DNA from 2 places in the Pseudoalteromonas sp. NFXS39 genome. Region 1 is predicted to be linked to the other one. Evidence: predicted binding sites of a transcription regulator. Region 1 holds the regulator's gene; the other holds the start of a gene.
The links. The regulator MetJ, encoded in region 1, represses methionine synthesis genes. The targets are predictions, from matches to a motif close to TAGACGTCTAGACGTCTA.

Region 1 (7,909 bases):
TACACTCGCTTCTATTCTGAATGATGCACCAATTAATCAGTGGGATAAAAGTCAAGGTGTCGCATGGCGCCCGAAAAACAGTCCTGCGGTTTATAATGGACCTATCCGTATTCGTAGAGCACTTGCCCAGTCGAAAAACGTAATTTCGGTACGCTTATTACGTGGTGTTGGTCTTGAGCGCACAGCCGATCATTTGCTTAAGTTTGGTTTTTTAAACAGTGATATTAACCGTAGTGAATCGCTGGCACTTGGCAGCGCCTCTATCACTCCTCTTGAACTTGCGAGGGGGATGAGTACTTTTGCTAATGGTGGGCACTTAATTACTCCGTACTTTATTTCAGAAATTCAAGACTCTGCCGGAAATGTGTTATTTAAAACAGAGCCTGAACTTGCCTGTGATGAACCACAACAAGCCATTACCCCTGAATTTGCATCTCTGGATGATACTCAGATAAATATTCCAAATACTCAGGTTACTAGCGCCCCACGTTGTGCACCACGAATCATTTCAAAGCAAAATGCTTTCTTAATTTCACAAGCTATGCACAGTGCTATTTGGGGTGGCGGTAGCTGGACTCATAAAACGGGTTGGAGTGGTACAGGCTGGCGTGCACAAGCCCTTGGTCGTCGTGACCTAGCCGGTAAAACAGGTACCACCAATGACTCTGTTGATACTTGGTTCAGCGGCTTTAACCGCAATGTGATGACTTCGGTATGGGTTGGTTTTGATAACCCAGGTAAGGCCCTTGGCCGTTCGACCTATAATAATAACCTCGATAAATCGCAAATATCTGGTGCAGAATCAGGCGCTAAAACAGCGCAACCGGCATGGGTCGACTTTATGCGTGCAGCCCTTGATGGTATGCCAGAAGCACCTATTGAACTTCCTGAGGGGCTAGTATCGGTTCGTATCGACTTAGCGACGGGCCTTTTAAGCCATAAAAACGATTACACTAGTCGCTTTGAGTACTTTATTAAAGGCACTGCGCCAACCAAGTATGTACTTGATCAACCTACTGATGTGTTTGAAGAAAAGCTCAGCACAGAAGAAGAGCTATTTTAAGCAATTTGTATAAGTAGTTGTGATAATAAAAAAGCGCCCAAAGGGCGCTTTTTGCTTAGCCATTTAAACTAAGATCAGCAAAATTATTTTAGGTTATTCACTAACCAATAAAGATCTGAGTGAATCCCCGCCGCGGTGACCTCTTTGCCCGCTCCAGGGCCTTGGATCACCAATGCATTATCTAAATACCACTGTGAATTAATTACAAAGATATTATCGCCCGGTTTAAGACCTGCTAGTACATCATCTTTGCCAACATTGACTAAGCCAACTTGTGCTTTGACCTTACCATCTACTAATGTAATAGCACCGGTATAGCGCACAACTTTATCTTCAGCTGCAGCCAAGTTTGCTTTTTCAGTCATAAAATCATCGAGTAGCTGCTTATTTGCAAGAAAATCTTGCCAACTACCTATTGCTAACGCTTCAGGCATGAGTGGAGTTAAAGCAATGTCATCAAGCTCTAAATCAAGACCGAGATCTCGCGCTAAAATTAGCAGTTTACGCTGCATATCGCGGCCAGATAAATCTTCACGAGGATCTGGCTCTGTATAGCCCATTTGCTGAGCTTGAAGCACTAAATCTGAAAACGGCACACTGCCATCATAGCTGCTGCATAACCATGACAAGGTACCTGAAAATACCCCTTCAATACGGTTAATTCTGTCACCACTATTTTGTAAATCAGCTAAAGCAAAATTAATTGGTAAACCTGCCCCCACACTGGTGTTATAGCGCCACAATAAATTTCGCTCGGCTAAATTATTACGTAATGTTTGATACCAACTACTTGCGGCGGTGCCAGCATATTTGTTTGCACTGATCAAATGGCAGTTAAGTTCTATAAAATCAGGATAAAACTGACTAAAGGCCTCACTGGCTGTAATATCAATCACTACTTTGTGTTCATAATCAAGCTCATTGATACGTGCTAATAACTCAGCTTTGTTGTAGCTTTGCGCTTCGTTGTGCCATTGCTCTTGCCATGTTTCAGTATTTAAACCACTGGCACTAAAAAGCATTTGCTTTGAGCGTAAAAGAGCAACAACTTTTACTTTATACTGAGCAGATAAACGAGCAAACTGAGCTTGTAGTTGCGATAAGAACACCTCACCCACATTACCAAGACCAGCAACGATAATGGCCAGCTCTTGGCCTTTGTTGACTAACTTGTCATGTAGAAGAGTTAAAACATCACTATCAATTGCCTGGTCATTTAAGATCAACACATAGTTATCATCTTGTTGTACAAAACGAGGATGAATGCTTTGCTCTTTTAAAAGCGCTGTCGCTTGATCTGTAAGCGTAATTACATCAGTTGTTGGTGCAACCACTGCACAACCACTTAAATTAGACTCAACAATATTGGCGCGACCCGCTAAGTGGCCTACAACCTGATGAGTGCTTTGGCCTGGCACTAATAAGTAAGTATCGCCATCTTTAGTAAAGTGGTGCAGGCTGTGCTGGATTAACTGGCTTAGTTCACCTACTTCACCACTACTAAGTTTATCAACCCGTAATAAATCGATGTTATCTAAGGTAGTAATAAAACGTTTTGCTTTGCTATAGCCTTCTTTTACTACTTCGGTTGGCGTTGCATCGCAATCAAAGCTACTTCTAACAACTAGCTTGATCTCGGTGCCTTTTAACGGCGATAACGTCTTAGCATGCAGTACAGGATTACCTAAACGCGCTAATAAGTTAGCTTGCTCGCGACAAACCTTGGCATATTTAAGCGCATTTTTAACTTTACGAGGATCTGTACTAAACACTCCTTGTGTATCGGTCCATATAGACACTTGTTTCGCAAAAGTATAACTGGCCAGTAACGTCGCACTGTAATCACTGCCGTTGCGCCCTAATGTAACCGTATTGCCTTGGCAATCCACAGCTATAAAGCCCGTTACTACGTTTATGTGTGACTTACTAATTATACTTGTGCATTGCTGCTGATTTTTTTGATGTAATAGTTGCCCGTCATTTAAAGTAAATAACTGCCTTGCATCAACATCTTGCGCAGCGACACCGAGCTGATTTAGGTAAGCGGCCAACAAGCGCGCCGACCACACTTCACCATGGGCAAGTAAAGGCGCCTCAAGTAACTGCTGTTGACTAATTAATTCATTTAAAACCGCAAGCTCATCATTTAGCTGCGCCAACGCCTGTTGTTTATTCTGGCCTGTAAGTAATTGCTCAATTAAGGCTCGTTGATTGTTATCAATAAGCAATAAAATATCGCTAACAGCTTGCCTATCTTGCTGCTGGTAACTTTGCCAAAGTTTTACTAGAGTATCGGTTGTTTTACCTGATGCCGACACAAACACACAGTCACCCTGCTCTGTATTCGCTAGAACGATGTTAGCTACCGCATGATAACGATCTGCAGAGCTTAAGCTTGAGCCACCAAATTTATGAACAATATTTACCATCTCTTCTACCACAATGCCGTATGCGCAGGCGTTAACTTAAATGACGCGTTTTGTTGTGTATCTTGCTGTGTTTGTTTTACTTCAGCTTTAGCAGCTTGCTGGCCTTGACCTGGTTTTACTAAATTGAAAACACGGTCTAAATCTGCGATAAGATCTTTTACATCTTCAATGCCTACAGAAATACGGATCAAAGTATCGCCCACACCGGCTTCAAGGCGCGCTTTAGGCTCCATGCCTGCGTGGGTCATTGTTGCAGGGTGACAAATCAAGCTTTCTACCCCACCTAACGACTCTGCAAGGCTAAAGTCTTTAAGACTGGTTAAAAACGCTGCAGCATCGTTAATGTCGCCTTTAATATCAAAGCTCACCATGCCACCAAAACCACGTTGCTGTGCTTTAGCAAGCTCATGTTGTGGGTGAGAAGCAAGGCCTGGATAATAAACTTGGCTTACAAAAGGAGAGTTTTCTAAATACTCCGCAATCGCAAAAGCATTTTCTTGATGCTGCTTTAAACGCACATTTAAAGTACGTAAACCACGAAGCGTTAAGTAACTGTCAAATGGTGCACCAGTAATACCGATATTATTTGCCCACCAAGCAAGCTCATCACCTAGCTCTTGCGTAGCAGCAATCACCGCACCGCCAACCACATCAGAGTGACCATTAATATATTTAGTAGTTGAGTGAACAACAATATCAACACCAAACTCAATTGGGTTTTGCAGCGCAGGTGATAAGAAGGTGTTATCAGCCGCAACTAAAGCATCACACTGCTTAGCAATACTAGTGATTGCTTTAATATCTGTTAAACGCAAGATTGGATTACTTGGCGTTTCTATCCAAATCAACTTAGGTTTAATCGATAAAATTTCTTGGAGATTTTCAGATTTCGTTAAATCCAAAACTTTTAGTTTTAACAGGCCACGCTTTTCAAGCGAAGTGAATAAACGATAACTACCACCATAGCAGTCATGTGGGATCACTAAGGTGTCGTCACTGTTTAATAGCTGAGTCGCTAAATGCACTGCTGACATACCTGTTGCAGTAATAATACCTCTAGCGCCACCTTCAAGTTCAGCTAAGGTTTCAGCTAAGATATCGCGATTCGGGTTACCGCTGCGGCCATAGTCATACTGGCGCTTAGTATCAAAATCAGCAAATGAATAGGTGGTTGATAAGTAAATGGGCGGTACAACCGCGCCATGATGTTTATCGGCTTCGATGCCGTGACGAACAGTAATCGTCGCTTTATTTTTATCGCTCATTTCATCACCTATTCCTGAATTGGATGTTTAGACGTCTAAAAGGTTAGATGATCAAATATGAGAAGTCAAAGCATTTATTGCTCACACATAGAAGTTTATACATTTACACCACTAGATGGCTAAATAACTAGTATTTGACTATCTTTTTTAAAGAGATAGAATTTCCGCATCTTGCGCTGTGAATAAGGCGTAAATCACTGACAACCGAGGCAACGAAACAACTTATGGCTAAATGGAACGGTGAATACATTCACCCATATGCAGAACACGGTAAAAAATCAGAACAAGTAAAAAAGATTACCGTATCAATCCCACTTAACGTATTAAAAGTATTAACTGACGAGCGTACACGCCGCCAGATCAATAACCTGCGTCATGCGACGAACAGCGAGTTATTGTGTGAAGCTTTCTTACATGCTTTTACAGGTCAACCATTACCAAATGATGACGACCTTCGTAAAGACAACCCTGAAAAGGTACCTGAAGAAGTTAAAAGAATTATGCAAGAAATGGGGTTAGATATCCCAGTGCTTGATTCAGAATAAGTATTTCGGCCATCGGATCACCGCCGATAATCGCAGATATAAAAAAACTCAGCCAAGGCTGAGTTTTTTATTAGCGTTATACAATTTGAGTAATTAAGTTTAACGCATGTAATCTTCTGGCATCTCGATTTGCGCTACACCTGACTCCACTGCAGCTTCAGCAACAGCACGTGCAATACGAGGTAATAAACGCGGGTCCATTGGCTTAGGAATGATGTACTCAGCACCAAACTCTAGTGACTCAACACCAGCCGCTTTCAGTACTTCATTTGGTACAGACTCTTTAGCGATACCACGAATAGCGTGTACTGCTGCAATTTTCATTTCATCATTAATTGCCGTTGCACGCACATCAAGCGCACCGCGGAAAATAAACGGGAAGCAAAGCACGTTATTTACTTGATTAGGGAAGTCTGAACGACCCGTAGCCATAATTAAATCGTTACGTGCACTGTGCGCAACTTCTGGTGCAATCTCAGGATCTGGGTTTGAACACGCAAACACGACTGGTTTATCAGCCATTAGCTTAAGATCATCTGCAGTTAATAGGTTAGGACCTGATACACCAACGAATACATCAGCATCAGCAATAACATCTTGTAATGTACGCTTATCAGTATTATTAGCGAATAGTTGCTTATACTCGTTTAAGTCATCACGACGAGTATGGATCACACCTTTACGGTCAAGCATATAGATGTGCTCACGTAGTGCGCCACATTTAATTAAAAGCTCCATACAAGCAACTGCGGCAGCACCGGCACCTAAACATACAATAATGGCATCTTCGATATCTTTACCTTGTACTTCAAGGGCATTAAGCATACCGGCGGCAGTAACAATAGCTGTACCATGCTGGTCATCATGGAAAACGGGAATATCACAGCGTTCAATAAGCGCTTTTTCGATTTCAAAACATTCTGGTGCTTTGATATCTTCTAAGTTGATACCACCAAAGGTATCAGCAATATTAGCAACCGTATTGATGAAATCTTCTGTTGTGCGGTGTTTTACTTCAATATCAATTGAATCAAGGCCAGCAAAACGTTTGAATAGTAAGGCTTTACCTTCCATTACAGGTTTTGATGCAAGCGGACCTAAGTTACCTAAACCTAAAATTGCGGTACCGTTTGAAATAACCGCAACCATGTTACCTTTACCTGTGTACTTATAGGCATTTGCTGGATCAGCAGCAATTTCGCGGACCGGTTCAGCCACACCTGGGCTATAAGCTAAAGCGAGATCGTTAACCGTTTCGGCTGGCTTGGTTAGTTCAACACTAATTTTACCTGGAACGGGGTGAGCGTGGTAATGTAATGCTTGTTCACGAAAATCTGACATAACGCGATAGTATCCTGCAAAAAGTTAAAAAGTGAGAGAGCTTGCATCAGTACGATACCTGTAATGTATAAAAATTCCAAGTATTATCAGGTCTATCCTGTTATAAGCTATATCGCTTAATTTTAAAGGATTTCCCCACAATTTCTGTGCATAGTTGCGATTAATTAGACATAAAAATTCACCTATTTATGGCCTTTTAAGCACGTGTTTTTGTATTTTGTATGCACGAACACTGCAAATAGCCGAAATTAACCTAAAACCGCCATTTCAACGAAGTTCACAGCATTTAATTACGAAATTATTTAAAATTATTATTTTTAATAACTTTTAGATACCAATACGCTTAATTAAGTATTATTGCGGATTGGTATGCATTTATACAAAAAAGAATATAGCCAAGGGTTTACACTTTGTCTGCACAATTAGCGACATAGTGGGCATAACACTCAGAAATAGTTATGCAAAAGAAATAAGTGAAGATGGTAAGTTAGTGATGAGTTCAAAGTATACTTAATGAATTTTAGGTATAAAAAAAGCACCCTAAGGTGCTTCTTTTAACTAAACAGCAGAAATTACTTCTTGCTGCTAAGTGCACCGAAGCGCTTGTTGAAACGATCAACACGGCCGCCAGTGTCTAGAATCTTTTGCTTACCAGTGTAAAACGGGTGACACTCAGAACATACGTCTAAGTGGATGTCTTTACAAAGAGTTGAGCTAGTTTCGAATTTGTTACCACATGAACAAGTTGCAGTGATAGCTTCGTACTTAGGGTGAATACCTTCTTTCATAGGGAACCTCTAGTTAAGGCCGTATCGCTCTCCAAACCCGAAGTCTGGCACCATACGCAGTTAATACAATTAATAGGCCGCGTATTTTATAGCTCAAGTGACCTTGCGACAAGCTTTAAATTCATCTTTCGCTAAAAAAATAATCAAGTGGCCTGTTGTTCAGTATTTGTTGGTAGGTTTTTAACAGTAATTTTAGTACATTATCCTTCTATCTTTGTTTCAGTTGAGTTGTTATGCACTTTGTAGAAGTTGCCATAAAAGTCCCTTTACAGCGTACCTTCGATTATAAAGTTGAACAGCTGCTGCATAGCCCTGACTTAAAGCCAGGTATGCGAGTTCGTGTGCCATTTGGCAGTCAAAAAAAGGTCGCTGTGGTACTCGCTCTAAAAACATCAACAGAAGTTCCTGCAGACAAAATTAAAGCTATAATTGATGTAATAGACGACACACCAGTTTTATCAGAGCAGCATCTAGCCTT
Region 2 (7,909 bases), on a different contig from region 1:
GAGATAACACTACAGTTAGGATAATGCCTAACAGTAAACCAATAAATGCAATGGCACCGCCATAAGTTAATAGCTGGCGTTTCTCTTTAGCACTTGCGGTTTGTTTTGCATTACGCTCAGACTCGATGGTGCTCTTAAGGGTTTCGATTTGCTTGCTAAGTGCTAGGTTTTGATCTGTCAGTGCTCTATTTTGTTCTTGTAATTGCGGCAGCTCAATCTCTGCTTGACGAAGTTGCTCTTGCATTAACGTCATATCATTATTTAGGGCTTGAAATTGTTGTTGGATACCTGCATTTTCGGTTACGAATTTTGCTTCTACCCAGCCTTCACGATCTTTATCATCACGAATTTTAAAGTAACCATTATCTTCATCCGATAACAACATAACTTGTGTACCTGCATCGACTGAGCCCAGTATACGGTAGTTTTTGCTTGGACCAGAGTGCATAAAGGTGTACAGATTATCGACTATATAGGCGGTGTTTTGGCTGTCGCTGCTTGGCGCTTCTTCTGCGTAACTAATAAAAGAGGTGGCCGCAAGGAGCAACCCAAAAATACACTGTTTTAACATCAATCTACCTTGTTAATGTGATCTTGCCTAGAAGTGGCTAAATTTATAATTTCTTTAAGTATAGAGATAGTAGGGATTTCAACTATCAATAGCAAGGCTGATATTGTAATCCGTGATTAGACTTGGTCGCAAAAATCAGGAAAAAATTTGCATTAAGTAGCTGCTTTGTTTATTTTGAGCACTTATTTATTTTAAATGTACTCCGCAAAACGAATGGATACTGAGATAGAACTGAAGTTTTTGGTGTCAGATGCCGTTGTTCCACTGATCCCCGCATTAATTACCCAATTTGCAAAAACCGTTACTAATAAACCGTCGCGAAGCTTACAAAATGCTTATTACGATACGCCAAGCCGAGAATTACGTGCTTTAGATATTGGCCTACGAACTCGTTGTTGCGATAGTGATTGTGAGCAAACCATCAAACTTGCCGGCGAAGTGGTTGGTGGTCTTCATCAGCGCCCTGAATACAACTTACCACTCACAGGTAATCGCCCTGATTTACTTGCTTTTGATGCCGCTATTTGGCCGCATGGAATGCAAGTATCTGCCATTGCTGAGAATCTATACCCAATTTTTAGTACAAATTTCATTCGCCGTACATGGTTACTCGAAACCGAAAATGGTGCAAAAATTGAAGTGGTGTTAGATAAAGGTGAAGTTGCTGCATCGGGTCAGGTTGAGCCAATTTCTGAACTTGAAATCGAACTTATCGAAGGTAGCCGCAATGAACTGTTTGCATTAGCGGATAAATTAGTTAGTGAGAGTCATGTTCGCTTAGGTCTTTATTCTAAAGCTGCACGTGGTTATGGGCTTGCCGATGACAAGCCATTAAAAGCAAGTAAATCAATCGGCTTTGTGCCGTTAAAACGTGATGCTACGCAAGAGCAAGCATTAATCGAAAGTATCAACTACGCGATTCGTTTTGTACAAAAACATGAAGCGTGTTACTTCATTAAACCGAGTTTAAAAACGCTTAAGCGTGTGACCGACGGTATTCGTTTAATTCGTCATACATTTTGGCTTTTTGACGACATTGTTAGCAAAGACGACACTGAATCATTGCGCACTGAGTTAAAGTGGTTATTAAGTGAATTAGCTTGGGTTGAAAATGCAATTCAGCTAAAAACGTACACTTCAAAGCGCCATGCATACTACAAAAAAATCAACAGTGCGCCAGAGCTCACACAGGTTATTAATGACTTAAAAGAACTACAGCCAAGTATTGACGATATTGAAACACTATTCCATAGCACCCGTTACAACCGCTTGCTATTACAGCTAACGACGTGGTTAATTGAAAAGCAATGGCGCAAATCATGGGGGCAAGCTGAGTTTCAGGCTGCGGAAAAACCGGTTGCCGATATTGCTAAGCGTTTATTTGCTAAAGATTGGCACGACATGCACGAGCTCATTCCTGAGCAACAAGTGTTTACAGATAAAGATTATTTGGCACTGCGCACGCGTCTTGAAAACTCATTACTTAGCGGCAACTGCTTAGGGGCTTTGTTCGATAGAGAAGATCGAAATGAGTTTCGTATGCCGTGGGTCGATATCTCGCATGGTATTTATGAGTTAAGTACCCTTGAGTACTTAAAGCAATTATGTGCAGGACAAGACGACTTAGAGCTGACAAAAATTCAATCATGGCTTGATCAAAAGTCTGAATTTTTAGTGAGTGCAATGGAGCAAAGTCGCCACGCTTCATTTAATACAGACCCTTACTGGCTGTAAATCAATGCGCTTTGGCCTATGGATTGGGTTAGCATGGTTGAGTTTATCGGCATTTGCTAATCCTATCGAATGGAAAACTTACAAACAGCAAGACGATATTAAAGTTAGCTATAAAAAACACGACACTGGCATTGTAGAAATTAATGCCTCTGTGCTGGTTAAAAATGCCAAAGCAAGTGACTTTATGGCGTTGTTAAGTGATACCGACAATGCACCAAATTGGCTTGAAAATGTAAAAAGCGTGACCTTAATGGAGCGCTTAAGCCCCTCGGAAACGCTTGTTTACACCCATTTTAATTCGCCTTGGCCGGTGTCAGACCGAGATTTAGTGAGTTACTCTTGTTATCATGCTTTGGATGAACACAAAACAGAGTTACAAATCAAAAGCCAACCGTATGCAAAAGCCGAAGTTGCAGGCATTGTGCGTATTAAAGACCTTACCGCTTATTGGCGTTTAGAAGAGCAACAAAGCAATTTGTTGGTACGCCATCAAGCCTATGCAGATCCAAGTGGCTCAATTCCCCGCTGGTTAAGTAATAAAGTGTCGTTAAAAAGCGTCTATAAAACTCTAGAAGCACTCCGAGAACAATTAGCTAATAATCAATTTTCTCGTATCAAATCACCCAGCCGTATCGGTTCATGCCCTCATTTTGAGTAGTAATACAAAAATATTACATATAATTACAAAAGATTGATTGAAATTGTTCCTTTTTTAAATACACTCTGTTTCGTTTTTATTACAGGGATATTGTATTTATGGAACTTAAGCCGTTTGCTACAAGTAGGTGGTATGCCTTTGTTGAGGAAAATACTCGGTTGGCAATGTTATGGCTAGCTGGTGTCACTTTATTTATGGCATTTAGAGTGTTTTTCTTATTCTATTTTTATGACCATCTTAGTAGTCCTTTAACACTCGATACATTTGCAACGACATTAAAAGCAGGCTTTGCCTTTGATTCTGCTGCTGCTGGTGTTTGCTTAACAATTCCATTTATTTTTAACTGTTTCTTACAACCAATTCGAAAATCGCATTGGGTTGCTAGTGTTCGTCATTACAGTGCTCAGATATATCTTAGTTTAAGCGTGTTACTATGTGTTGTTAGTGTGACCTACATAGCTGAGTATGGTAGTCAGTTTAATTACTTCATGTTTGAAGGGCTGCATGACGATCAGGCCGCAATTCTCAAGACAGTCGCTATGCAATATAAACCATGGGGTAGTGTCATTACATTATGTGTTTTATTGTATTTTTCATTTAACATTTGCAATTGGATTAATCGGCATCAGCTTCATGTACTGAGTAATTTGTTTACGGATTGTAAAGTCAAGCGCACAGTGCTTGTTATAATCATGGTTGTTTTAACAATTTGTGCTGTAAGAGGGTCTTTTGAATCTCGCCCTGCAATGCGCAAATGGTCTGCAGTGACACCAGATCCTTTCGCCAATAACTTAGTCATAAATCCGTTGAGAAGCTTTATATACGCAATCAGAGATTATAATGAACTTCAGAGTCATGGTGCTAACTCCAAGAATCCTTATTTAGCTAATGATCAATCTATTAGCGAACCGCTAATTAATTTAAAGCATACTACAACTGGCGTACTTACTACGCAGCCATCGAGAATATTTCTTATCATAATGGAAAGTTATGATTCGTGGCCATTGCAAGAAAAGTATTTTGGGCTAGGTCTTACAACACAGTTACAAAAACTGGCTGAAAAAGGTTTGTATTTCCCAGATGCATTGCCTGCAGCGAGTAGCACAATGAACTCGCTTTCAAGCATCTTATCCGGCATTCCTTATGCAGGCGTTAATATGAGCAAGATTGGCCCACAAAAACCAGCTAGTCCAATGTCGTTATTCGAGCAATTGGAACAGCAAGGCTATCGCAGCCAGTTTTTTTATGGGGGGTTATTGTCTTGGCAGAATATTGGGACATACGCAAAATCACAAGGTGTTGATAGATTATATTCAGCAGCAGACATGGGAGGTAAAGGTTCAGCAGGTGTGTGGGGTATAGATGATCAACAACTATTCGAACTGGTTGCTAATAAAGCGAAAGAAAATACCTTTAATGTTGTAATGACAACCAGTTATCACGGACCTTTTAATTTAAATTTAAAACAGTATGGCTACCCCTTGGAGTCTATTGATGATTACCCTTCAGCATTACGAGAGTTAAACTCAGAACTTTTGTCGCCCTATACACTTGGCCACCTTTGGTATGCGGACCATATGCTTGGAGAGTTTGTTGATAAGATGGAGTCGCAATACCCAGATGCACTTTTTGTTATTACTGGCGATCATTACAGCCGTCGTTACATTCATGACCAGCCTAATTTATATGAACTCACTCATGTACCCATTGTTTTTTATGGTCAAGCTATACAGCAACTAAAGGCAGAACCGCAGCTGGCCAGCCATATGGATATTGCTCCTACAATTTTGAATTTGGTGGCAAAGCCAAATAGTGCATTCTATAGCGTTGGTAAATCACTATTATCACCAACAACAGACCGGACAATTTTTGGCTTTCAGACAGCTCGCAAAGGACAACAATTATGGCGAGGTGACTTTTCGGGGATTTATGAATATCATTTGATCAACGAAAAGCAGCGATATGATGTGCGTTACAACAAACAAAGCACACCTTTTGCAAAAATAGATAACGCAACATTCAACGCATATAACCAATATATGGGCATAGCGTGGCACTTGTTGCTAAAAGGCGAGCAGTAGGAAAAGCATGAAAGAACCAAAAATTCCCTTGGTTAATAAGCCAAATGGTATTGGTATTGGACGCATTTTTAAAGCAACTAAATGTTCAGTTAAAGGATTTAAAGCGGCATTTAAAGAAGAGTCCGCATTTCGCTCTGAAATCTACCTAGGGGTGTGTTTATTACCTTTATCAGTCGTGCTTGCACAGTCGTTGAATCATTGGTTAGTGCTGTTTATTCCTTACTTATTACTATTAATCGTCGAGTTACTTAACTCGTCAATAGAAGCACTGACTGACCGAGTAGGGATTGAGTATCATGTATTATCAGGGCGTGCTAAAGATATGGCTTCAGCGGCAGTGACATTGGCGTTGCTAATTCTAGCCTTAGTCTGGGGTGTGGCAGTTTACGAAAAAATTATAAGTTATCTTTAAATCAGATAAGCCAGAAATAAAAAAAAGCGCCGAAGCGCTTTTTTATTTTATCTAACCTATTACAGACCAGCTGCTGCGCGAAGTGCGTCTGCTTTGTCTGTGCGCTCCCAAGGGAACTCTTCACGACCGAAGTGACCGTAAGCCGCAGTCGGTTGATAGATAGGACGCTCAAGATCAAGCATATGGATTAAGCCGTAAGGGCGAAGATCGAAGTGCTCACGTACTAATTCGATTAGACGCGCTTCTTCTAATTTACCTGTACCAAATGTCTCGATACTGATTGATGTTGGCTCTGCAACACCGATAGCGTAAGAAACTTGTAGCTCACATTTATCAGCAAGGCCAGCAGCAACCACGTTTTTAGCAACGTAACGTGCAGCGTATGCAGCGCTGCGGTCAACTTTTGATGGATCTTTACCAGAGAATGCACCACCACCGTGACGAGCCATACCACCGTATGTATCAACGATGATTTTACGACCTGTAAGACCACAGTCACCCATTGGGCCACCGATTACGAAACGGCCAGTTGGGTTGATGAAGAACTTAGTTGCGCTTGAGATAAGCTCAGCAGGAAGAACCGGTTTAATGATAGTTTCCATTACCGCTTCAACTAAGTCGTTTTGTGAGATTGAATCACAGTGTTGAGTTGAAAGAACAACTGCATCAATGCCAACAGGCTTGCCATTTTCGTATGCAAACGTTACTTGAGATTTTGCATCTGGGCGTAACCAGTTAAGCTCACCGCTTTTACGAACTTCAGCTTGACGCTGAACTAGACGGTGTGAATAAGTGATTGGTGCAGGCATTAAAACGTCAGTTTCGTTACATGCATAACCGAACATTAGACCTTGGTCACCAGCACCTTGCTCTTCAGGACGAGCACGGTCAACACCTTGGTTGATGTCTGGAGATTGCTTACCGATAGTGTTTAGGATTGCACAAGAGTCAGCATCGAAACCCATGTCAGAGTGCGTGTAACCGATTTCACGTACTGTTTTACGTGTGATTTCTTCGATATCAACCCAAGCGCTAGTTGTGATTTCACCACCAACCATCACCATACCAGTTTTAACGTAAGTCTCACATGCAACACGGGCATGAGAATCTTGCTCTAAGATAGCATCTAGAACCGCGTCAGAGATTTGGTCCGCGATTTTATCCGGATGACCTTCAGAAACAGATTCAGAAGTAAATAAATGTTTTGCCATTGTATTTCTGCTCACAAATATTGCGCTTCACAAACGTCGGTAATAGCGCTAAAAAATTAAGGGGCGTATTTTATCTAAAACAAATATGTTTGCATAGTAATTTTACGCCTAGACGTCCATTTAAAATTACTAATAACGTATTGTTCTTAATAAACGCCCATAATTGGTGCATTTAATGCGGATTTTTAATTGCACTGTACCCTTACAATAAGTAAGAATGGGGCTTCATAAACAACCAGCGCAAATACATAAAGGTAGGAGAATTCATGCCATCACGCAAAGAACTTGCAAATGCTATTCGCGTCTTATCAATGGACGCAGTACAACAGGCCAAATCTGGCCACCCTGGCGCCCCTATGGGCATGGCAGATATCGCGGAAGTACTATGGCGCGATTATCTAAAGCACAACCCTACGAATCCAGAGTGGGCAGACCGCGATCGATTTATTCTTTCGAATGGTCACGGTTCAATGCTGATCTATTCTCTACTGCACTTAAGTGGCTATGACTTACCACTAGAAGAAATTAAAAACTTCCGTCAAATGCACTCAAAAACACCAGGTCACCCAGAGTATGGTTACGCTCCTGGTATTGAGACTACTACGGGCCCATTAGGTCAAGGGATCACAAATGCAGTGGGCATGGCAATCGCCGAAAAAGCGCTAGCTGCACAGTTTAACCGTGAAGGCCACGATATTGTTGATCACTTCACGTACGCATTCATGGGCGATGGCTGCTTAATGGAAGGTATTTCTCACGAAGCCTGTTCATTGGCGGGTACATTAGGCCTAGGTAAACTAGTTGCGTTTTGGGATGACAATGGCATCTCAATTGATGGTGAAGTAGAAGGTTGGTTCAGCGATGACACACCAGCACGCTTCAAAGCATACGGCTGGCACGTAGTAAGCGATGTAGATGGTCATAACCCAGATGCAATTCGCGCCGCAATCGAAGAAGCTCGCAGCATTACTGATAAGCCATCACTCATTTGTTGTAAAACAGTGATTGGTTACGGTTCACCTAACAAATCAGGTAGCCATGACTGTCACGGTGCACCTCTAGGCGAAGACGAAATTAAAGCATCTCGTGAGTTCCTAGGTTGGACTGGCGATGCATTTGAGATCCCTGCTGATATCTACAGCGAGTGGGATGGCAAAGAAAAAGGTAAGCAACTAGAAGCAAGCTGGGACGAAAAATTTGCCGCTTACGCAAGCGCATACCCTGAACTTGCTGCTGAGTTTA

Region 2: a site for MetJ is predicted at 6,769-6,786, ahead of metK (methionine adenosyltransferase). Genes of this name have one in related genera too.

What each region holds. Positions count from the first base shown of each region.
Region 1 covers NZ_JAGDEC010000007.1:105,456-113,364, forward strand. The annotation lists gene J3455_RS14195 (penicillin-binding protein 1A) at 1-1,063, shown strand, start outside; gene metL (bifunctional aspartate kinase/homoserine dehydrogenase II) at 1,147-3,492, opposite strand; gene metB (cystathionine gamma-synthase) at 3,498-4,757, opposite strand; gene metJ (met regulon transcriptional regulator MetJ) at 4,982-5,302, shown strand; gene J3455_RS14215 (malic enzyme-like NAD(P)-binding protein) at 5,402-6,643, opposite strand; gene rpmE (50S ribosomal protein L31) at 7,216-7,431, opposite strand; gene priA (primosomal protein N') at 7,665-7,909, shown strand, end outside.
Region 2 covers NZ_JAGDEC010000003.1:497,811-505,719, forward strand. The annotation lists gene J3455_RS08415 (TIGR04211 family SH3 domain-containing protein) at 1-571, opposite strand, end outside; gene J3455_RS08420 (CYTH and CHAD domain-containing protein) at 785-2,305, shown strand; gene J3455_RS08425 (START domain-containing protein) at 2,310-2,963, shown strand; gene J3455_RS08430 (LTA synthase family protein) at 3,062-5,044, shown strand; gene J3455_RS08435 (diacylglycerol kinase) at 5,052-5,456, shown strand; gene metK (methionine adenosyltransferase) at 5,516-6,667, opposite strand; gene tkt (transketolase) at 6,934-7,909, shown strand, end outside.